DNA from 2 places in the Allobosea sp. TWI1241 genome. Region 1 is predicted to be linked to the other one. Evidence: predicted binding sites of a transcription regulator. Region 1 holds the regulator's gene; the other holds the start of a gene.
What was found. Region 1 encodes LexA, which represses DNA repair genes until DNA is damaged. Its sites were predicted from a motif close to TGTTCNNNNTGTGTTCNG; they were not measured.
Positions count from the first base shown of each region.

Region 2: dnaE (DNA polymerase III subunit alpha) is a predicted target of LexA. The motif match lies at 1,041-1,058, and genes of this name have one in related genera.

Region 1 covers NZ_JBDJKW010000002.1:74,410-85,078, forward strand. Annotated here, with positions in the region: gene lpxB (lipid-A-disaccharide synthase) at 1-201, shown strand, start outside; gene gltA (citrate synthase) at 378-1,667, opposite strand; gene gltX (glutamate--tRNA ligase) at 1,993-3,411, opposite strand; gene ABE438_RS03385 (ComEC/Rec2 family competence protein) at 3,572-5,863, shown strand; gene lexA (transcriptional repressor LexA) at 5,857-6,597, opposite strand; gene ABE438_RS03395 (molybdopterin molybdotransferase MoeA) at 6,710-7,921, opposite strand; gene moaC (cyclic pyranopterin monophosphate synthase MoaC) at 7,918-8,412, opposite strand; gene trpC (indole-3-glycerol phosphate synthase TrpC) at 8,409-9,218, opposite strand; gene trpD (anthranilate phosphoribosyltransferase) at 9,226-10,239, opposite strand; gene ABE438_RS03415 (anthranilate synthase component II) at 10,254-10,669, opposite strand, start outside.
Region 2 covers NZ_JBDJKW010000013.1:111,137-121,805, forward strand. Annotated here, with positions in the region: gene sseA (3-mercaptopyruvate sulfurtransferase) at 1-590, shown strand, start outside; gene dnaE (DNA polymerase III subunit alpha) at 1,339-4,806, shown strand; gene ABE438_RS16380 (lysozyme inhibitor LprI family protein) at 5,068-5,493, opposite strand; gene ABE438_RS16385 (aminotransferase) at 5,511-6,692, opposite strand; gene ABE438_RS16390 (SIR2 family NAD-dependent protein deacylase) at 6,809-7,579, shown strand; gene ABE438_RS16395 (cold-shock protein) at 7,716-8,324, shown strand; gene ABE438_RS16400 (HD-GYP domain-containing protein) at 8,479-9,519, shown strand; gene ABE438_RS16405 (HesB/IscA family protein) at 9,535-9,885, opposite strand; gene ABE438_RS16410 (deoxyguanosinetriphosphate triphosphohydrolase) at 9,982-10,669, shown strand, end outside.

The sequences.
Region 1 (10,669 bases):
CGCATCCTGCCCGAGTTCATCCAGGAGGAGGCGACGCCGGCAGCGCTGGCTGCGGCGTTGCTCGCGGTCATCCCGGAGGGCGAGGCGCGCCGCCTGCAGCTGGACGGTTTCGGCGATGTCGAGCGCGAGATCCGCAGTGCCGGGGCGAGCCCGGCCGCCAATGCCGTCGAGGGCGCGCTCGCGCTGACGATGCGGCGCTGAGGCTGCACGGCCCGTCTTTCATCCGCTGACTGCTTCCGGACCAATACCGTGCGTGAGGCTTGCTGCGGGCGTGCGCGTCCCGCCCGTTCGTGCAGTTGCCGGCTTCCGACCAAAGGCAAAGAAGAAGGGCCGCGACTTGCGTCGCGGCCCTTCTTCGTTCGGTCCAGATTTGGCGCTCAGCGGCGGCCGATCGGGCTGTAGTCCCGCTTCGGGGCGCCGGTGTAGAGCTGGCGCGGACGGCCGATGCGCTGGGACGGGTCCTCGATCATCTCCTTCCACTGCGCGATCCAGCCGACCGTGCGCGCGAGCGCGAACAGCACGGTGAACATCGAGGTGGGGAAGCCCATCGCCTTGAGGGTAATGCCCGAATAGAAGTCGATGTTCGGGTAGAGCTTCTTCTCGATGAAGTACTCGTCGTGGAGCGCGATGCGCTCCAGCTCCAGCGCGACGTCCAGCAGCGGATCGTCCTTGATGCCGAGCTCGTTGAGCACCTCGTGGGTGGTCTTCTGCATGATCTTGGCGCGCGGGTCGTAGTTCTTGTAGACCCGGTGGCCGAAGCCCATCAGGCGGAAGGGATCGTTCTTGTCCTTCGCCTTGGCGATGAATTTCGGGATGTTCTCGACCGAGCCGATCTCCTCGAGCATCTTGAGCGCCGCTTCGTTGGCGCCGCCATGGGCGGGGCCCCAGAGGCAGGCGATGCCGGCGGCGATGCAGGCGAACGGGTTGGCGCCCGAGGAGCCGGCGAGCCGGACCGTCGAGGTCGAGGCGTTCTGCTCATGGTCGGCGTGCAGGATGAAGATCCGGTCGAGCGCGCGCGAGAGCACGGGGTTGACCTTGTAGTCCTCGGCCGGGACGGCGAAGCACATCCGCAGGAAGTTGGAGGTGTAGTCCAGCGAGTTCAGCGGGTACACGAAGGGCTGGCCGATCGAGTACTTGTAGGCCATCGCCGCCAGCGTCGGCATCTTCGCGATCATGCGCATCGAGGCGATCATGCGCTGATGCGGGTCCGAGATGTCGGTCGAGTCGTGGTAGAAGGCCGACAGCGCGCCGACGGAGGCGACCATCACCGCCATGGGGTGGGCGTCGCGGCGGAAGGCCTGGAAGAAGCGGTGCATCTGGTCGTGCACCATGGTGTGGCGCGTGACGCGGTAGTCAAAATCCGCCTTCTGGGCCGCGGTCGGCAGTTCGCCGTAGAGCAGCAGATAGCAGGTCTCGAGGAAGTCGCCGTGCTCGGCCAGCTGCTCGATCGGGTAGCCGCGATAGAGCAGGGTGCCCTCGTCACCGTCGATATAGGTGATCTGCGACTCGCAGCTCGCCGTCGAGGTGAAGCCCGGGTCGTAGGTGAACATGCCGCTCTGGGCGTAGAGCTTGCTGATGTCGACGACGGACGGCCCGATCGTGCCCTCTTTGACCGGGAGGTCGACGGCCTTGCCGTCGACGCTCAACTGACTCGTGGTTCCGCTCATGGATACCGATCCTTTCAGGCTCGATCTTCAGATCATTCTCGCGGTCGGGTGAGGGCCGGCCGGTCACATCCCATCAGCTGTCATCCGAGCGTCGCGCTGTGACGGCGCCGTGACGGACGGTGCGTCGGATGGCAGGGGGTGGGTTCATCGGACTGAAATACAAGCATTATTCGTGCCCGCACCCGCCCAGGGAGCCGATGCTGCGCTGCGTTGCTAGACCATTTGCGGGGGCTGTTCAACCGAACTGGCCTGCGCAATCCGTCCAAGGGGCCGCGAGGGCCACTCGGACGGGCATCTCGACGGCCTCGCCGATGGACGCATCGCGTCAGCCGATATCGGCCAGCCGGCCGAGCACCTCCTCGCGGCCCAGCACCGCCATCACGTCGAACAGGCCCGGCGAGGTGGTCTTGCCGGTCAGCGCCGCACGCAAAGGCTGCGCGACCTGGCCGAGCTTGATCTCCTTCTCCGTGGCGAAGGCGCGCACGGCCTCCTCCAGCGCCGCCGGCGACCAGTCGTCCACCGCGGCCAGCCGCTCGGACAGGGCCGGCATGCGCTCGCGGGCGCCGGCATCGAGCAGGGCGGCGGCCTTGGGCTCCAGCGCCAGCGGCCGGCTTGCATAGAGATAAGAGGCGCTGTCGATCAACTCGATCAGCGTCTTGGCGCGCTCCTGCAGGCCGGGCATGGCGGCGCGCAGCTTGGCTTCGAGCGCCGTATCCAGCGTCTCGCCGAGCCCGCGGGCGGGGCCGATCTCGCCCCAGATCGCCTTCAGCCCGTCGATCAGCTCGTCGGTCGAGGCCTGGCGCATGTAGAGCCCGTTGAGGTTCTCCAGTTTGGCGTAGTCGAAGCGCGAGGGCGACCGGCCGATCGAGGAGAGGTTGAACAGGGCGATCATCTCCTCGGTCGAGAAGATCTCCTGGTCGCCATGGCTCCAGCCGAGGCGCAGGAGGTAGTTGCGCACAGCCACCGGCAGATAGCCCATCGAGCGATAGGCATCGACGCCGAGCGCGCCGTGGCGCTTCGAGAGCTTGGCGCCGTCCGGCCCGTGGATCAGCGGGATGTGCGACATGCTCGGCACGCTCCAGCCCATCGCCTGGTAGATCTGGGTCTGGCGGGCGGCGTTGGTCAGGTGGTCGTCGCCGCGGATGATATGGGTGACGCCCATGTCGTGATCGTCGACCACCACGGCGAGCATATAGGTCGGCGTGCCGTCCGAGCGCAGCAGCACGAGGTCGTCGAGATTCTCGTTCTGCCAGACGACGCGGCCCTGGACCTCGTCCTCGACGACCGTCTCGCCGGTCTGCTCGGCCTTGAGGCGGATCACAGGCTTGACGCCGGCCGGCGCCTCCGACGGATCACGATCGCGCCAGCGCCCGTCATAGCGCAGCGGCTTGCCCTCGGCGCGCGCCTTCTCGCGCATCTCCTCGAGCTCCTGCGGCGTGGCGTAGCAGTAATAGGCCTTGCCGGCGGCGAGCATCTGCTCGGCGACCTCGCGATGGCGGGCGGCGCGCTGGAACTGGTAGACCGTCTGCCCGTCCCAATCGAGGCCGAGCCAGGACAGCCCGTCGAGGATCGCGGCGATCGCGGCGTCCGTCGAGCGCTCGCGGTCGGTGTCCTCGATGCGCAGCAGCATGCGGCCGCCGTGACGGCGCGCGTAGAGCCAGTTGAACAGTGCGGTGCGGGCCCCGCCGATATGGAGGAATCCGGTGGGCGACGGCGCAAAGCGCGTGACGACCTCATCGCTCATGAAGGAAGGCTCCGGGAAACGGCGAAACAAGGGGAGACGGCGAAGGGCGCGATGCGCCCGGCCGGGCTGACATCCGGCGCGGCCGCTGTAACATGCCCGGGCCGCCGCCGTTAAGCGCCTTCCTGCGCCGGCGCGGCGAGGGGAGGCCGCGAGGGGGGCAATGGCGTCCATCCCGCCCGAGCGCCGTGGGGTGGCGCGGGCTGCCGGCCTCGTCCTGGCGGGCGGGGCGGGGCGAACGCGTCCCGACTGGTCGCCCGCGATCCTGCTCCATACCTTCTGGAACGGCCTGCGCGGCGCGCTGGCGCTGGAGATCGAGCGGCGGCGGCTGTTCAACTGGCTGCCGGTGCCGCTCGGGATCGGCGTCCTGCTGTATTTCCTCGCCGATGGCGAGCCGGGCCTGGCAGCGCCGCTCTTCGGGGCAGGGCTGTTCGGCGCCGCGGCGCTCGCCTTCAGCCGGACGCGGCGCGGGGCGATGGCGACCTGCGTCGCGCTCGCTGCCGCCTTCGTCGGCTTCGCGGCAGGGGTCTGGCGCAGCGCCGAGGTCGCCGCACCCATCCTGGCCCGTCCGCATGTCGGGCGGGTGAGCGGCTTCGTCGAGAGCCTGGAGCAGCGGGAGAAGGGCGTCAGGCTGGTGCTGCTGGTCACGAGCCTCGCAGGCGTGGCGGAGCCGGCGCGGCCGCGGCGGGTGCGCGTCTCGGCCAATGTCACCGGGCTGCGGCCGGGCGACCACCTGCTGGCGACGGCCCGGCTGCTGCCGCCGCCCGGCCCGGCGCGTCCCGGCGGCTACGATTTCGCGCGCGACGCCTTCTTTCGCGGCATCGGCGCGGTCGGCAACATCGTCGGCAAGGTCGTGCTCTCGCCGGCGGAGCAGCCCATGCCGTCCGCCTTGCGCCGGCAGGTGCTGATCGACGATGCCCGCAACGTGCTGACCGCGCGCATCGCCGCGATCGGGGGCGGGCAGGCGGGCGCGATGGGCGCGGCGCTGGTCACCGGCAAGCGCGGGCTGATCAGCGAGAGCACCAATATCGACCTGCGGGCAGCGGGGATCTACCACATCGTCTCGATCTCCGGCCTGCATATGGTGCTCGCCGCCGGGACGATCTTCTGGCTGGTGCGGGCTCTGCTCTGCGCCTCGCAGACGCTGGCGCTGGCCTGGCCGGTCAAGAAGATCGCGGCGCTGGCCGCGATGAGCGGCGCTGTTGCCTATTGCGTTTTCTCCGGTGCCGAGGTCGCGACCGTGCGCTCGCTGATCATGACGCTGGTGATGCTGGGCGCGATCCTCGTCGACCGCCCGGCGCTGAGCATGCGCAATCTCGCGCTCGCCGCGATCATCGTGCTGCTGCGTGAGCCGGAGGCGCTGCTCGGCCCGAGCTTCCAGATGTCGTTCGGGGCGGTCGCGGCCCTGATCGCCTTTGCCGAGCGCTGGCAGGCCCGCGCGCCCGATGCCAAGGCGGCGAACTGGCCCTGGCCGCTGCGGCCGCTCTGGCTCTCGGCGGTCGGCATCGTCACCACCACCATGGTGGCGACCGCGGCGACGGCGCCTTATGGCGTCTATCATTTCCAGGTCTTCAATCCGTTCGGCCTGCTCGGCAATGCGCTGGCCCTGCCCTTCGTCTCGCTGGTGGTGATGCCGGCGGCGGTGTTCGGCGTGCTGGCCTATCCGTTCGGGCTCGACTGGCCGGCCTGGGCGGCGATGGGCTGGGCCTCGGAGCTCGTACTGAAACTCGCGCACTGGGTCGCGGGAATGGAGCGCTCGACGGTGGTGCTGCCGGCCTTCGGGCCCGCGGCGCTAGTGGCGTTTTCGCTGGCGCTGCTCTGGCTGACACTCTGGACCACGGCGATCCGCTATCTCGCGGCGCTGCCGCTGCTCGCCGGCCTCGCCGTCGCCGCGGCGCCGGCCCGCCCCGACATCCTGATCGAGCGCGACGGTTCCGGCATGCTGGTGCGCGGTGCGGATGGGCGGCTGGTGCTGGCCGGGCGGCCGAGCCGCTTCGTGCTGGCGCAATGGCTGCTGGCGGACGGGGATTCGCGGGCGCCCGACGATCCCGGCCTGCGCAGCGGCGCGGCCTGCGACACGCGCGGCTGCGTCATCCGGCTCGCGGACGGCCGCAGCGTCGCCTATGCGCGCGACCGCATCGCGCTGGCCGAGGATTGTGGGCGTGCCGATCTGGTGGTGACGCCGCTCTATGCCAACGGCGCCTGCGCGGCCCGGCTGATCGACCGGGCGGTGCTGCGCCGCGACGGCGCCGTCAGCTATCGCACCGCCGGCGGCGGCTGGACCGCCTTCACCGCCGAGGACGCCACCCGTCGGCGGCCCTGGACCCGCCCGCAGCCGGAGCCGTCCCCCGCGGCCTCGACCGCCGGGCGGCCGCCACAGTCCCGCGTCACGGCCACGCCGCCTGCGGCGGCCACGGCCCCATCCGTCCCGGACGAGGCCGAGCGGCTTCAGTAGCGCCGCATCAGATTGACCAGCCGGCCCTGGATACGAACGCGATCGGGACCGAGCACGCGGGTCTCATAGGCCGGATTCGCCGCTTCGAGCGCGATGGAGGAGCCGCGCTTGCGCAGCCGCTTCAGCGTCGCTTCCTCGTCGTCGATCAGCGCGACGATGATGTCGCCCGTATTGGCGGTGTCCTGCTTGCGGATCACCACCGTGTCGCCGTCGAGGATGCCGGCCTCGACCATCGAATCGCCGCGGACCTCGAGCGCGAAATGCTCGCCGGTGCCCAGCATGTCGGCGGGCAGGGAGACGGCGTGGCTGCGGCTCTGGATCGCCGAGATCGGCACGCCGGCGGCGATGCGGCCCATCACCGGGATCGAGACCGTGCCGCGGCCATCCTCCTCGGCGGCACGCGGCCGCGCCGGCGCGACAGGGGCCGCAGGGGCGGGCGGCGGCGTCTGGCCGAGGCCGCCCTGTACCACAGAGGGGCTGAAGCGCGGGCGCTGCTGGCCCGGCGCGGCGCCGCCCATATTGTCCGGCATCTTGATCACCTCCAGCGCGCGGGCCCGGTTGGGCAGGCGCCGGATGAAGCCGCGCTCCTCCAGCGCCATGATCAGGCGGTGGATGCCGGATTTGGATCGCAGGTCGAGCGCGTCCTTCATCTCGTCGAAGGAGGGCGGCACGCCGGATTCGCGCAGGCGCTCATGGATGAAACGGAGCAGTTCCGACTGTTTGCGTGTCAGCATGACGGAGGTGCGCGCCTTTCAGGCTGGATTCGAAACAAAGCCTGAACAGGATAGCTGTTCTCTTTGTGTTCCGCAAGGTCGCCGGGCGAGGGCCGGCCGGCGCGCGCCGGCCTCAGCGCAGCCGCAGGATCCGACAGGGATCGCCGGCCTTCGCCGCCGGCGCGTTCACCGGGCGCACGACCAGCGCATCGGCCCGCGCCATGGTGGCGAGCATGGAGGAATCCTGGCGCGGGAAGGGCGTGGCGACCGGCCCGTCCGCGCCCTGCTCGAGCGTCGCGCGCAGATAGTCCTGGCGCTCGTCGTTCGCCGGCAGGTCGACGGCGATGCTGGCGCGCTCGCTGCGGTCCCGCGCCGGGTCGGCGAGGCCGAGCAGCGCCTCGACCAGCGGCACGGCGAAGAGATGGCCGCAGACGATCGAGGAGACCGGGTTGCCCGGCAGGCCGAGCACGACCATGCGCTCGATCACGCCGGTCATCATCGGCTTGCCGGGGCGCATGGCGATGCGCCAGAAGCCCGGCGTCATGCCCTGGGCGGCGAGGGCCGCGCGCACCAGGTCGTGCTCACCGACCGAGGCGCCGCCGAGCGTGACCAGTACGTCGGCACCGGCCCGGCGCGCCGCGCCGATCCGCGCGGCGAGGTCGGCATGGTCGTCGCGGGCGATGCCGAGATCGAGCGGCGTGCCGCCGGCCTGCGCGACCAGGGCGGCCAGCGCGAAACCGTTCGAGGCGACGATCTGGTCGGGCCCGGTCTCTTCGCCCGGGCTGACGAGTTCGTCGCCGGTGGCGAGGATGGCGACCAGCGGCCGGCGCCGCACCGGCAGCGAGGCGTGTCCCATGGCGGCGGCGAGCGCGAGCGTCGCCGGGTCGAGCCTGCGTCCGGCGGCGAGCAGCCTGTCGCCCTGGCTGAAGTCGAGCCCGGCGGCGCGCACGAACCTTCCGGGCGCGACCTGCGCCAGCACGCGGATGCTGGGGCTGCCGACGCCCTCGGCATCCTCCTGCATCAGCACGGCGTCGGCGCCCTCGGGCAGGGGGGCGCCGGTGAAGATGCGCACAGCCTCCCCGGGGCCGACCGCGCCGGAAAAGCGCTTGCCCGCGGCCGATTCGCCGATGACCGCGAGCGTCCTGCCGGGCTGGAGGTCGGCGGCGCGGGCGGCGTAGCCATCCATGGCCGAATTCGCGAAAGGCGGCTGGGTGCGCAGCGCCGCGAGATCCTCGGCAAGCACGCGGCCGATGCAGTCGGCGAGCGGCAGCCGCTCCGTGCCCGTCGGTCCCGGAACGCTCTTCAGCAGCGCGGCCAGCGCGGCATCGACCGGGGTCAGGCTCATGCCGCGGGGCCCGGATCGGCGAGGTCGTAGGCGCCGGACTTGCCGCCGGATTTGTGGACGAGGCGCACGCCCTCGATCTGCATGGCGCGATCGACCGCCTTCACCATGTCGTAGACGGTGAGGCAGGCGACGCTGACGGCGGTGAGCGCCTCCATCTCGACGCCGGTCTTGCCGGTCAGCCGGACCTCGGCGCGCACGGTGACGCCGGGCAGCGCCTCGTCGATCTCCAGCTCGACCGCGATCTTGCTGAGCAGCAGCGGGTGGCAGAGCGGGATCAGCTCATGGGCGCGCTTGGCGGCCATGATGCCGGCGAGGCGGGCGGTGCCGAGCACGTCGCCCTTCTTGGCCTCGCCGTCGCGGACGATGGCGAGGGTCGCGGCCTGCATGACGACGCGGCCTTCGGCGACCGCGACGCGCTGCGTCTCGGCCTTGTCGCCGACGTCGACCATATGGGCCTCGCCCTTGTGGTCGAGATGGGTGAGGCCGCTCACGCCGCGGCCTCGGCGGCGCCGGTCAGAAGCGCGCGGGTCGCGGCGGCGACGTCGTGCTGCCGCATCAGGCTCTCGCCGACGAGGAAGGTGTTCACGCCACAGGCTTGCAGGCGGACGATGTCCGCATGCGTGAAGATGCCGCTCTCGCCGACGAGGACACGGTCCTTCGGCACGCGCGGGGCGAGCCGTTCGGTCACCGTCAGGCTGACCTCGAAACTGCGCAGGTCGCGGTTGTTGATGCCGACCAGCGGTGTGTCGAGCGCCAGCGCCCGGTCGAGTTCCGCCTCGTCATGGACCTCGGCCAGCACCGCCATGCCGAGCGCCTTCGCCGTCGCAGCAAGCTCGCGCGCGGCGGCATCGTCGAGGCTCGCCATGATCAGCAGGATGCAGTCCGCGCCCCAGCTGCGGGCCTCGAAGACCTGATAGGGCTCGAACATGAAGTCCTTGCGCAGGCCGGGCAGGCCGGAGGCCTGGCGCGCCTGGTCGAGGAATTCCGGCCGGCCCTCGAAGGAGGGCGTGTCGGTCAGCACCGAGAGGCAGGCGGCGCCGCCCTCGGCATAGGCGCGGGCCAGCGCCGGCGGGTCGAAATCGGGGCGGATCAGGCCCTTTGACGGGCTCGCCTTCTTGATCTCGGCGATCAGCGCCGGAGCGCCGTCGCGATGCTTGGCTTCCAGCGCGCCGAGAAAGTCGCGCGGCGGCGGCATGGCGGCGGCGCGCCGCTCGATCTCGACCTGCGGCACGGCTTCCCGCGCGGCTGCGATCTCCGCGCGCTTGTAGGTCTCGATCCGCTTCAGGATGTCCGACATCGCGGCCTCACGCGTTCGAGGCGGCGACGAGGGTCGCCAGCGCTGCCTTGGCCTTGCCGCCGTCGATCGCGGCATAGGCCTGGGCCAGGCCGTCCTGCAGCGTTGCGGCCTTGCCCGCCACGACCAGGGCTGCGGCGGCATTGAAGGCGGCGATGTCGCGATAGGCGCTGCGGGCGCCGTCGAGCACCGCGCGCAGCGCCTCGGCATTATGCTCGGGCTCGCCGCCGCGCAGGTCCTCCGGCCGGGCGCGGGCAATGCCGACATCCTCGGGCGCGATGGTGAACTGCTCGATCCGGCCGTCCTTGAGCGCGACGACGCGGGTCGGGCCGGTGGTGGTGATCTCGTCGAGCCCGTCGGAGCCGGTGACGGCCCAGACGCTCTGCGAGCCGAGCGCGGCCAGGACCTTCACCATCGGCTCGAGCCAGGTCTCGGAGAAGGCGCCGACGAGCTGGCGGCGCACGCCGGCCGGGTTCGAGAGCGGGCCGAGCAGGTTGAAGATGGTGCGGGTGCCGAGCTCGGTGCGCACCGGCGCGACATGGCGCATCGAAGCGTGGTGGCTCGGCGCGAACATGAAGCCGACGCCGGCTTCGCCGATGCAGCGCGCGATGCCGGCCGGGTCGAGCCCGACCTTGACGCCGAGCGCGGTCAGCACGTCGGCGGCGCCGGAGCGCGAGGATGCGGCGCGGTTGCCGTGCTTGGCGACCGGCACGCCGCAGGCCGCGACGATGATCGAGGCCAGCGTCGAGACGTTATAGGAGCCGGAGGAATCGCCGCCGGTGCCGACGATGTCGACGGCGTCCGCCGGGGCCTGCACGGTGACCATGCGCGAGCGCATGGCGCTGACGGCGCCGGCGATCTCCTCCTCGGTTTCGCCGCGCACGCGCAGCGCCATCAGGAAGGCCCCGGCCTGCGCATTGGTGACGCCGCCGGAGAGCATGGCCTCGAAGGCGTCGCGGGCCTCCTCGCGCGAGAGCGAGGCGCCGGTCGCGACCTTGGCGATGAAGGGCTTGAAATCGTCCATGATGACTCGATCGATCAGGCTGTCGCGGAAAGGGCTGCGTCGGCGTGCGTGCGCGACCATCGCTCGGCGAGATCGAGGAAGTTGCGCAGGATCGTCGCGCCGTGCTCGGACGCGATGCTCTCGGGGTGGAACTGCACGCCGTGCACCGGCAAATCGCGATGCGACAGCGCCATGATCAGCCCGTCGCCGGATTCCGCCTCGACCGTCAGCTCGGCCGGGCAGCTCTCGCGCCGCACCACCAGCGAATGATAGCGCGTCGCCTCGAAGGGGCCGTTGATGCCGTGGAAGAGTCCGCGGGCCCGATGCGTGATCGACGAGACCTTGCCGTGCATCGGCAAGGGGGCGCGCACGACCTCGCCGCCGAAGGCCTGGCCGATGGTCTGCAGGCCGAGGCAGACGCCGAAGATCGGCTTGCGGGCGGCGCCCTCGC
Region 2 (10,669 bases), on a different contig from region 1:
GCATGCGCATCGTCGTCTATGACGGGCTCGGCCTGTTCTCCGCGCCGCGCGTGCGCTGGACCTTCCGGACCTTCGGCGCCCGCGACGTCGTCATCCTCGACGGCGGCATGCCGCAATGGCTGGCCGAGGGCCGCCCGGTCGACGAGGGCGAGCCGCGCCTGCGCCGGCCGACGCAGTTCACTGCCCGCCTCGACCATTCCGCCGTCGCCGACATGGCGGATGTCGCCGCCGCGCTCGACAGCGGCGCGGCTCAGATCGTCGATGCCCGCCCGGCCGAGCGCTTCCGCGGCGAGGCGCCCGAGCCGCGTCCGGGCCTGCGCGCCGGCCATATGCCGCGCGCGCGCAACGTCCCGTCCTCGGCGCTCGTCGCGGATGGCCGGCTCAAATCGCCCGAGGCGATCGCCGCGGCCTTCGAGACGGCCGGGGTCGATCTCTCCCGGCCGGTGGTGACGAGCTGCGGCTCCGGCGTGTCCGCCGCGATCCTCTCGCTCGGCCTGGAGGTCGTCGGGCGGCCCGCCCGCGCCATCTATGACGGCTCCTGGGCCGAATGGGGCGCCAGCGACCGCCCGGTGGTGACCGGCCCGGCCTGAGCTGAGGGTGGGCATCGAAAGGGTCTGGCTATTATTTAGGCGGCCTGCTCATTTTTTAGGTCAGTAATACTGCCCTTCCGCCCTTGTCGCGCGGCGGGTGCCTCCCTAAATCATAACCACCGCGGCAGAGATGCCGCGTCGCCCTCCTTGGGCGTTTCCTCCCTAGACTTCGGCCTGCGCCCCGGCGCGGGCCTTTTTCTTTTTGGGCGCCGCTTCCGGGCCGGAGGGTCAGACTGCTGGCTGCGCCGGCGTCTCAAGCACCTGAATCGATATTTGCGCGCCGGCCGCCAAGGTCCTGGCGCGACTCGTCAATCGGGGCGTGCAGGCCTCGATCGCCCGAGGCAGGACGGCGAGAACCCGGCATCCTGCCGCGCGGCAGCACCCGCCCTCTCAACCTTTCGTTAACGTTCGCGGCACGGTACGGCCGTCCACGGCTCGCTGTGGATTGACGTGAACAAATAAGGAACTAATCTGAACATATCGGAAACGCAGGAGGCCGGAATGCAGATCGCCCGCAAGCTCGTCACCGGTGTCGTCGAATTCGCGGCGCTCGCCCTCTTCGTCGGCATGATCTGGGTCTGGGCCGCCATCGTCGCGCTGCCGCCGGCGGTCTGAGCCGGGGAGGGCGCGGCGGCGTCGGCCTGGCCGACGGCCAGGTCGCCGGCCAACTCGCCATGTCCACAGCCCTGCCGCGATCCGGGCTCGACCCGGCCGGGGCGCCGCGCGATAACCCGCCGGTGAGGGTGTGATGAGCGAGCGCAAAGACGATTCCCTGGTGCAGGACGAGGTCGGCTTCGTCCATCTCCACGTCCATTCGAGCTACTCTCTGCTCGAGGGCGCGATCCAGGTCGGCACGCTGGCCAAGCTCGCCGCCGGCGATGGCCAGCCGGCCATGGCGCTGACCGACACCGACAACCTGTTCGGCGCGCTGGAATTCTCCGAGAAATTCGCCTCCGCCGGCATCCAGCCGATCACCGGCGTGCAGCTCACCGTCGATTTCGCCGACGAGGAGACCGGCGGGCGCCGGCCCGTGCAGCCCGTCACGCCGCATCTGGTGCTGCTCGCCACCAGCGAGGCCGGCTACGGGAACCTGATGAAGCTGGTGACCCATGCCTGCTTGGCGACGGCGGGCGGCTCCCCGGTCGCCGCCATCGACATGCTGGCCGCCCATGCCGACGACCTGATCGCGCTGACCGGTGGTCCCGGCGGCCCGCTCGATCTCGCCTTGCGCGCCGGCCAGCCGGCCCAGGCCGAGAAGCGTCTCGCCCGGCTGCGCGCCATCTTCGGCGACCGGCTCTATGTCGAGCTGCAGCGCCATGGCCGCGACGACGAGGCTGCAGTCGAGAGCGCGCTGCTGCGCCTGGCCTATGACGCCGACCTGCCCATCGTCGCCACCAACGAGCCCTTCTTCGGCAAGCCAGCCGATTTCGAGGCGCATGACGCGCTGCTGGCGGTGGCGGAAGGCCGCCTCGTCTCGGACGGCGACCGGAGGCGGGTCACCACCCAGCATTATTTCGCCAGCCGCGAGGAGATGCGTCGCCGCTTCGCCGATCTGCCGGAGGCGCTGGCGACCACGGTCGAGATCGCGCGCCGCTGCGCCTGGCGCGTCGGCACGCGCAAGCCGATCCTGCCGCGCTTCGGCGAGGAGGGGCGCGACGAGGCCGAGGAACTGCAGGTCCAGGCGAAGGCCGGCCTCGCAGCCCGCATTGCCAAGCACGGCCCGGCCGAGGGCTACACGGTCGAGGATTACGAGAAGCGGCTCGATTTCGAGCTTGGCATCATCACCCGGATGAAGTTCCCGGGCTACTTCCTGATCGTCTCCGACTTCATCAAATGGGCCAAGGCGCACGACATTCCCGTCGGCCCGGGCCGCGGCTCGGGCGCCGGCTCGCTCGTCGCCTATGCGCTGACCATCACCGACGTCGACCCGCTGCGCTTCGCCCTGCTGTTCGAGCGCTTCCTCAACCCCGACCGCGTCTCGATGCCGGACTTCGACATCGACTTCTGCCAGTACCGGCGTGAAGAGGTGATCGACTACGTCAAGCGCCATTACGGCGAGGAACGCGTCGCGCAGATCATCACCTTCGGCACGCTGCAGGCGCGCGGCGTGCTGCGCGACGTCGGCCGCGTGCTGGAGATGCCCTACGGCCAGGTCGACAAGCTGACCAAGCTGGTGCCGCAGAACCCGGCCAAGCCGATCAGCCTGGCCGAGGCGATCGAGGGCGAGCCGAAGCTGCAGGAGGCGGCCGCCGAGGAGCCGGTGGTGGCGCGCCTGCTCGAGATCGCCCAGAAGCTCGAGGGCCTGCACCGCCACGCCTCGACCCACGCCGCCGGCGTCGTCATCGGCGACCGCCCGCTGGAGCAGCTCGTCGCGCTCTCGGTCGATCCGCGCACCGGCATGCGCGTCACCCAGTTCAACATGAAATGGGTCGAGCAGGCGGGGCTGGTGAAGTTCGACTTCCTCGGCCTCAAGACGCTGACGACGCTGACCATCGCGGTGAAGCTGATCGCCCAGCGCGGCATCGCCGTCGATCTGGCGCAGCTGCCCTTCGACGATCCCAAGACCTACGAGATGCTGGCGCGCGGCGAGACGGTCGGCGTTTTCCAGGTGGAATCGGTCGGCATGCGCAAGGCGCTGGTCGAGATGAAGGCCGACCGGATCGAGGATCTGATCGCGCTGGTGGCGCTCTACCGCCCCGGCCCGATGGACAATATCCCGACCTATTGCCGGCGAAAGCTCGGGCTGGAGGAGCCGACCTATCTCCATCCGAAGATGGCGCCGATCCTCTCCGAGACGCATGGCATCATCGTCTACCAGGAGCAGGTGATGCAGGTCGCGCAGGCGCTGTCGGGCTATTCGCTCGGCGAAGCGGACCTGCTGCGCCGCGCCATGGGCAAGAAGATCAAGGCCGAGATGGACGCCCAGCGCGACCGTTTCGTGCGCGGCGCCGTCGAGGCGGGGCTGAAGAAGGAGATCGCTTCCGAGATCTTCGACCTGCTGGCCAAGTTCGCCGATTACGGCTTCAACAAGAGCCATGCGGCGGCCTATGCCATCGTCGCCTTCCAGACCGCCTATCTGAAGGCCAATTACCCGGTCGAGTTCCTCGCGGCCTCGATGACGCTCGATATCGGCAACACCGACAAGCTCTCGGAATTCCGCCGTGACGCCGAGCGGCTGGGCATCAAGGTCGAGCCGCCCGCGATCAACCGCTCCGGCGTCGATTTCGACGTGGCGGACGGCGCCATCCGCTATGCGCTCGGCGCGATCAAGGGCGTGGGGCGCGCTGCGGTGGAATCGATCGTCGCAGCCCGCGCCAAGGACGGCCCCTTCCGCGACCTCGCCGATTTCGCCCGCCGCGTCGACACCCGCCTGGTCAACCGCCGCACCATCGAGGCGCTGATCGCCGCCGGCACGCTCGACGAGCTCGAGCGCGAGCGGGCGCGCGCCATGGCGGCGGTGGACGGGATGATCGCGCTGTCCAACCGCACGCGCGACGCCGCCGAGGGCGGCCAGTCGGAGCTGTTCGGCGGCGGCGGGGCCGGCGAGGCCTTCCGCATTCCGCCCTTCGAGCCCTGGGCGCCGGCCGAGCGGCTCCAGCGCGAGCACGACGCCGTCGGCTTCTTCCTCTCCGGCCATCCGCTCGACGATTACGAGCATGTGCTGAAGCGCCTGCGCGTGCAGCGCTTCGCCGATTTCGCCCGCACGGTACGCGGCAGCGGCACCTCGATCGCCAAGGTCGCGGCCTCGGTGATCGACAAGTCCGAGCGCCGCACCAAGTCGGGCAACAAGATGGGCATCGTCCAGCTCTCCGATCCGAGCGGGCAGTTCGAGGCGATCCTGTTCTCCGAAGGGTTGCAGCGCTATCGCGACCTGCTCGAGCCGGGCGCCGCGCTGGTGCTGCGCCTGTCCGCCGTGCTCGACGGCGAGGAGGTCCGCCCGCGCATCGAGGAGGTCGAGCGGCTCGACGATCTCGCCGGCCGCCAGAAGCAGGACCTCTGCATCTTCCTCAACGACGACAAGGCGCTGACCTCGATCGCCGAGCGCATGAAGCCGCGCGAGGGCGTCCGCTCGGACGGCCGGGTCTCGCTGGTGATGATCCTCGACGGCGGCGCCCAGGAGGTCGAGATCGAGCTTCCGGGCCGCTACCCGGTCAACCAGCAGCTCGCCAACGCCGTCCGCGCCGCCCCGGGCGTGGTCGACGTCGAGCTGAGATAGCGCCCGCCGCGCAGGACCGCTTTTGCCGCACCACCCGCGCGCAGCGCGGCTGGAGCGACGTCGTGTTCATGGGGTCCGGGCTCGGGCCTTCGGCCCGCCCCGGAATGACGGCGGAGCGCGTCCGGCCTGGTCCTGCCGCCACTTGCTGCACCACCCCCTGTCATTCCGGGGCTTCGCGCAGCGAAGAGCCCGGAACCCACGACTGGGTGCGCGGCCCGAAGAGCGCCGGTGCGGCCGCGGCGGTGACGTGGATAGGGGGGGCTAGATCGGCCCGAGATCGCGCAGCCACTGCGTGCGTTCGGCGGTGACGCTCATCAGGCAGCTCATGTCGGTGAGCGCCGCCATCGTGCCGCGGTCGCCGAGACGGCTCATGAAGGAGCAGGTGGAATCGCGATAGGCCAGCCAGGCGCGCTGCGTGTCGCGCAGCAGCTTGCGCTGCTCGGGATCGAGCGCCTCGCTGGCCTTGCGGTAAGCCTCGTTCAGCTCGGCGTCGAGCCGGCCGTACTCGGCATTGCCGCATTCGCGCATCGCTAGGGTCACGCCGCCGGCGGCATCCATGCAGGTCTTATAGGTCGGCGAATAGGAATCCTCGACCGTGCGGTCCTGCGCCAGGGCGGCGCCGCCGAGCCAGCAGGTGGTGGCGAGCAGCAAGGCGAAGCGGGCGATCCGGCGGGTCGGCGTCGTCATGCTATCCTCCTCAAGTCTCAGGCGATGGTGAAGCCCGCGAGGCGGTCTCCGAGCTCTGCCAGCCGGTCGGCGCCGATATTGGCGATCGCGATGCGCAGATGTCGCTCCTGATCGGGGCCGAAATAGGGACCGGGCAGCGCGAGCACGCCGCGCTCCTCGACCAGGCGGCGCACCACCTCGGCCGCGCGGATGCCGGGGAAGGGGTGGGCGAGATAGGCGAAATAGGCGCCCGCCGCGAGCACGCGCCAGCCGGGCAGCGGCGCCATCGCGGCGCGGAAGGCCTCGGCACGGGCGTTGATCTCGCGCCGGTTGCCGGCGCGCCAGTCGCGGATGCCGTCGATCGCCCAGGCGACCGCCTCCTGGCCGCTGCGCACCGGGCTGATCTGCACGCAATCCAGCACCTTGCCGATCTCGGCCATCACGGACTCGCCGGCGGTGATCGCGCCGAGCCGCCAGCCCGGCACCGCATAGGATTTCGAGAAGCTGAACAGGCCGATGAGATGGTCCTGCCAGTCGGCCTCGGCGAAGAGCCCGTGCGGGGCCCCGACCGCGTCGGGCAGGAACTCGCGATAGGTCTCGTCGAGCAGCAGCCACAGGCCGCGCCGGCGGCAGAGCGCGGCGAAGGCGGCGATGGTCTCGGGCGAATAGACCGCGCCGGTCGGGTTGTTGGGGGTGATCAGCACGATGGCGCGGGTGCGCGCGTCGATCAGCGCCTCGGCCGTCGCGACGTCCGGCACGAAGCCGCTCTCGGGCGAGCAGGGCAGTGGCCTGGGCTCAACGCCGAGCATGTTCAGCGTCATCTCGTGGTTGAAGTACCACGGCGTCGGCAGCAGCACATTGTCGCCGGCCCGCGCCAGCGCCATGACGGTGCAGACGAAGGCCTGGTTGCAGCCGGCGGTGATCGCGACTTCCTCGGGGCGGATCGCGGCGCCGTAGAAGCGGCTGCTCTCGGCCGCATAGCCCTCGCGCAGCACCTTGTCGCCGACGATGGCGCCGTAGCGCGCCATGTCGGGCCGCGCTGCGGCCTCGGCTAGGCGGGCCAGCATCGCGGCGGGCGGCGGTGTGCCGGGTACGGCCTGCGACAGGTCGATCAGCGGCCCGCGCCGGCCGTCATAGGCGCGGGCCCAGCCCTGCGCCTCCGGGATTGGCGGGGTGGCGGTGTCGACGAGATGCGGATTGAGCGGGGCGGCGAGCGTCATGGTCGAGATGTGCGGCGGCCCGGCGCGCCCGTCAACGTGAAAGCCGCGCCAGCCCTGCCTCTGGAGACGGCAGGCTGCCGCGCCCATATCCACCTCTCCATCGCAACGGAGGCGGCATGAGCGAAGACGGTTCGGAGCGCGCGGGGCGGGACGCGGTCGCGGCGCTGCAGGCGCTGCTCGACAGGGCGGAGGTGATCGTGCCCTTCACCGGCGCCGGCATCTCGACGGAATCGGGCGTGCCCGCCTTCCGCACGCCGGGCTCGCCCTGGATGCGCAACAAGCCGATCGCCTTCGACGCGTTCATGGCCAACCCAGAGGCGCGCATCGAGGCCTGGCGCCGCAAGTTCGCGATGGACGATCTCTATCGCGGCGCGCAGCCGAATCGTGGCCATGCCGCGATCGCCGCGCTGGTGGCGCAGGGCAGGGCGCCCGGCGTCATCACCCAGAACATCGACGGGCTGCACCAGGCCTCCGGCATCGCCGACGCGGCCGTGGTCGAGCTGCACGGCAACGGCACCTACGCCACCTGCCTGTCCTGCGGGCTGCGGCACGAGCTGGCGGAAATCCGCCGGGTCTTCGAGGCGAGCGGGGAGGCGCCGTCCTGCACCGCCTGCGGCGGCGTGGTGAAGAGCGCGACGATCTCCTTCGGACAGCCCATGCCGCGCGCCCCGATGCGCCGCGCCGAGGAACTGACGCTCGCGGCCGATCTCTTCCTGGTCGCCGGCTCCTCGCTGGTGGTGTTTCCGGCCGCGAGCTTTCCCGTGCTCGCCAGCCGCAACGGCGCGCGGCTCGTCATCGTCAACCGCGAGCCGACCGAGCTCGACGCCATCGCCGACCTCGTGGTGCGCGGCGATATCGGCGAGACGCTGGGGCGGCTCGCCGGCTGATCCTGCCGCTGGGACAGGCCGCCCGGGCCGGAGCGCAGGCCGATCATGTGGATGAGCGGGATCGCGCTGTTTCCGCGGTCGGTAGCGGTGGTATCGTCAGCTCACGAATCAGATTGCGCGCGGAGACGAGCGGCCCATGTCCGACGAGCACGGCGACAAGATACGGCCACGGGTCGGTCCTATCCAATCGCTCAACAGGGTCGTGCGGCTCGACGGGGCGGGCGATGCCGAGATCGGCACCGAGATCGTCGGTTATGTGAAGTGGTTCGACGTCAGCAAGGGCTACGGCTTCGTCCTGCCCGAGGATGGCGGCAGCGACATCCTGGTCCACGTCACCATCCTGAAGCGCGACGGGTTCAACGCCATCGCCGAGGGCGCGCGCATCGTGCTCGAGGTGATCGACAAGCCGCGCGGCCGCCAGGCCATCCGCGTGCTCTCGATCGACACCGCCAGCGGCCGGCATCCCTCCGAGATGCCGATGCCGCGCACCAATGCCAGCGTGACGCCGACCAGCGGGCTCGAGCGCATGGAGGTAAAGTGGTTCAACCGCCTGCGCGGTTTCGGCTTCGTCTCGAAGGGCGAGGGTGCTCCGGACGTGTTCGTCCATATGGAGACGCTGCGTCGCTACGGCATCGTCGAGCTGATCCCCGGCCAGATCGTGATGGTCCGCTACGGACCCGGGCCGAAGGGGCTGATGGCCGCCGAGATCCGGCTGGAGCAGGGCGGGGTGCTGAGTTCGCATTGACCGCTCCCGCACTGCCGGTATGCGATCTGACGAGGGCGCCGCGGGCGCCCTTTTTGCTGCTCCTGCGGCGGAAAGCCGCTGATCCGGCGAATTCAGGGCTCGTCAATGGATCGGGCGTAGACTTGCCCGATCGGTAGGACGAGAGCCCGGACACGTGATTCTCCTCACGGATCGACCAGACCAGAGTGCCAAGCTGCAGCGCCTCCTGTCGCTATGGGGCCCCTGCACGATCGCTGACGCGCGGGCGCTGCCGCGCAAGCCCCGCGCCGCAGAGCGCCTCCTCATCGTCGACCTCGATTTGTCGGGGCAGGAGGCGGTCAGCGCCGCCCGCGCCGCCATTGCCAAGGCGCGGGCACCCGGCGTGCCGATGCTGCATCTCCTGCGCACGCCCTCCGCGCGCGCCGAGGCGCAGGCCAACGCGCTCGGCGCAAGGCGTGTGCTGCCGGCGCAGATCGAGCCGCGCCGGCTGCTCGACGAGGTCGACCGCATGCTGGATACCGCCGGCACCGCCTCGCCCGCGATGCGCCAGAATTTCATCGCCGCATCGGTCGGGGTCGGCGAGGTGCTGTCGCAGGCGGCCGCCGGCAAGCCGCTGCCGATGGTCGCGGTGCGCGAGAGCGTCGAGGCGATCAACCGCGCCGCCGACGATCTCCATCTTGACGGCTGGCTCAGCATGGTCTGGAACCATGACGATCGCACCTATCAGCATTGCCTGCTGGTCGCGGGGCTGGCGGCGGCCTTCTCGCGCCGGCTTGGCTTCTCGGAAGAGGCGCGCCGGCTCGTCACCGCAGCCGCGCTGCTGCACGATATCGGCAAGGCCCGCATCGCCGTCGAGATCCTGAACAAGCCGGGCGCGCTCTCGCCCGACGAGTTGCTGACCATGCGCCAGCATCCGGTGATCGGCTACGAGATGCTGAAGAGCCAGGGCGGCTTCGACGAGGACGTCATCGCCGCGGCCCGCAGCCATCACGAGTATCTCGACGGATCGGGCTATCCGCAGGGGCTGGCGGCCGCGCAGATTCCAGATGTCGTGCGCATGGTGACGATCTGCGACATCTATGCCGCGCTGGTCGAGCGCCGGGCCTATCGCGAGGTCATGGCGCCGGAGGCTGCCTACAATGTGCTGGCCGGGATGAAGGGCAAGCTCGATCCCGATCTGCTGCGTGCCTTCAGGGCGGTGGTGCTGCCGCAGTGACCGCCGCGGCGCACCTCACAGCGCGAAGGAGGTGCCGCAGCCGCAGGAACTCGTCGCGTTCGGATTGGTGATCCGGAAGGACTGGCCGACGAGGTCGTCGACGAAGTCGATGGTCGACCCGCCGAGCAGCTCCACCGAGGTTTCGTCGATCAGCACCCTGGCGCCGTCACGCTCGACGACGATGTCGTCGGCGCCGCGCTCGCTGTCGATGTCGAACACGTACTGAAAGCCCGAGCAGCCGCCGCCGGTGACGCTGACGCGCAGCATCGAGCCCGGCGGCTCCTTCGCCATCACCGCGAGAATGCGGCTGGCGGCCTTGCCGGTGAGCGAGATCGTATGGGTTTCGGTGCCGGACTGGCTGGTCATTTGCAGATCGTCCTTGCTCCTGCCTTACCCGCGAAGGTAATGGCCGCTTGCTCCCCCTTCAAGTCGCGCGCCCGTCGCCTTCGCCATGAGGACGCCATGCCGTCAGTTCCCGAGACCGCCGCAGCCCCGCGCGAGCCCGGCGATCGCTGGCGCGCCGTCTATGCCTGCCGCTCGAGCACGAGCCGCGGCCGGCTGGTGGCGGAGCCGGGCTCGCCGACCCGCAGCGCCTTCCAGCGCGACCGCGACCGCATCATCCATTCCAACGCCTTCCGCCGGCTCAAGCACAAGACGCAGGTTTTCGTCTCGCATGAGGGCGACCATTTCCGCACGCGGCTGACCCATACCATCGAGGTCGGGCAGATCGCCCGGGCGCTGGCCCGCGCGCTCGGCCTCGACGAGGACCTCGCCGAGGCGCTGGCGCTGGCGCATGATCTCGGCCACACGCCTTTCGGCCATACCGGCGAGGACGCGTTGCACGCCTGCATGGCGGGCCATGGCGGCTTCGACCACAACGCCCAGACGCTGCGCATCGTGACCCGACTGGAGCGGCGCTATGCCGGCTTCGACGGGCTGAACCTGACCTGGGAGACGCTCGAAGGCCTGGTCAAGCACAACGGGCCGCTGCTCGGGCCGGATGGGCTGCCGACCGCGCGCTATGCCGAAGAGGGCATCCCCGCTGCCATCCTCGAATACCAGCAGCGCCAGGATCTCTGGCTCGACAGCCACGCCTCGGCCGAGGCGCAGGCCGCGGCGCTGGCGGACGACATCGCCTATGACGCGCACG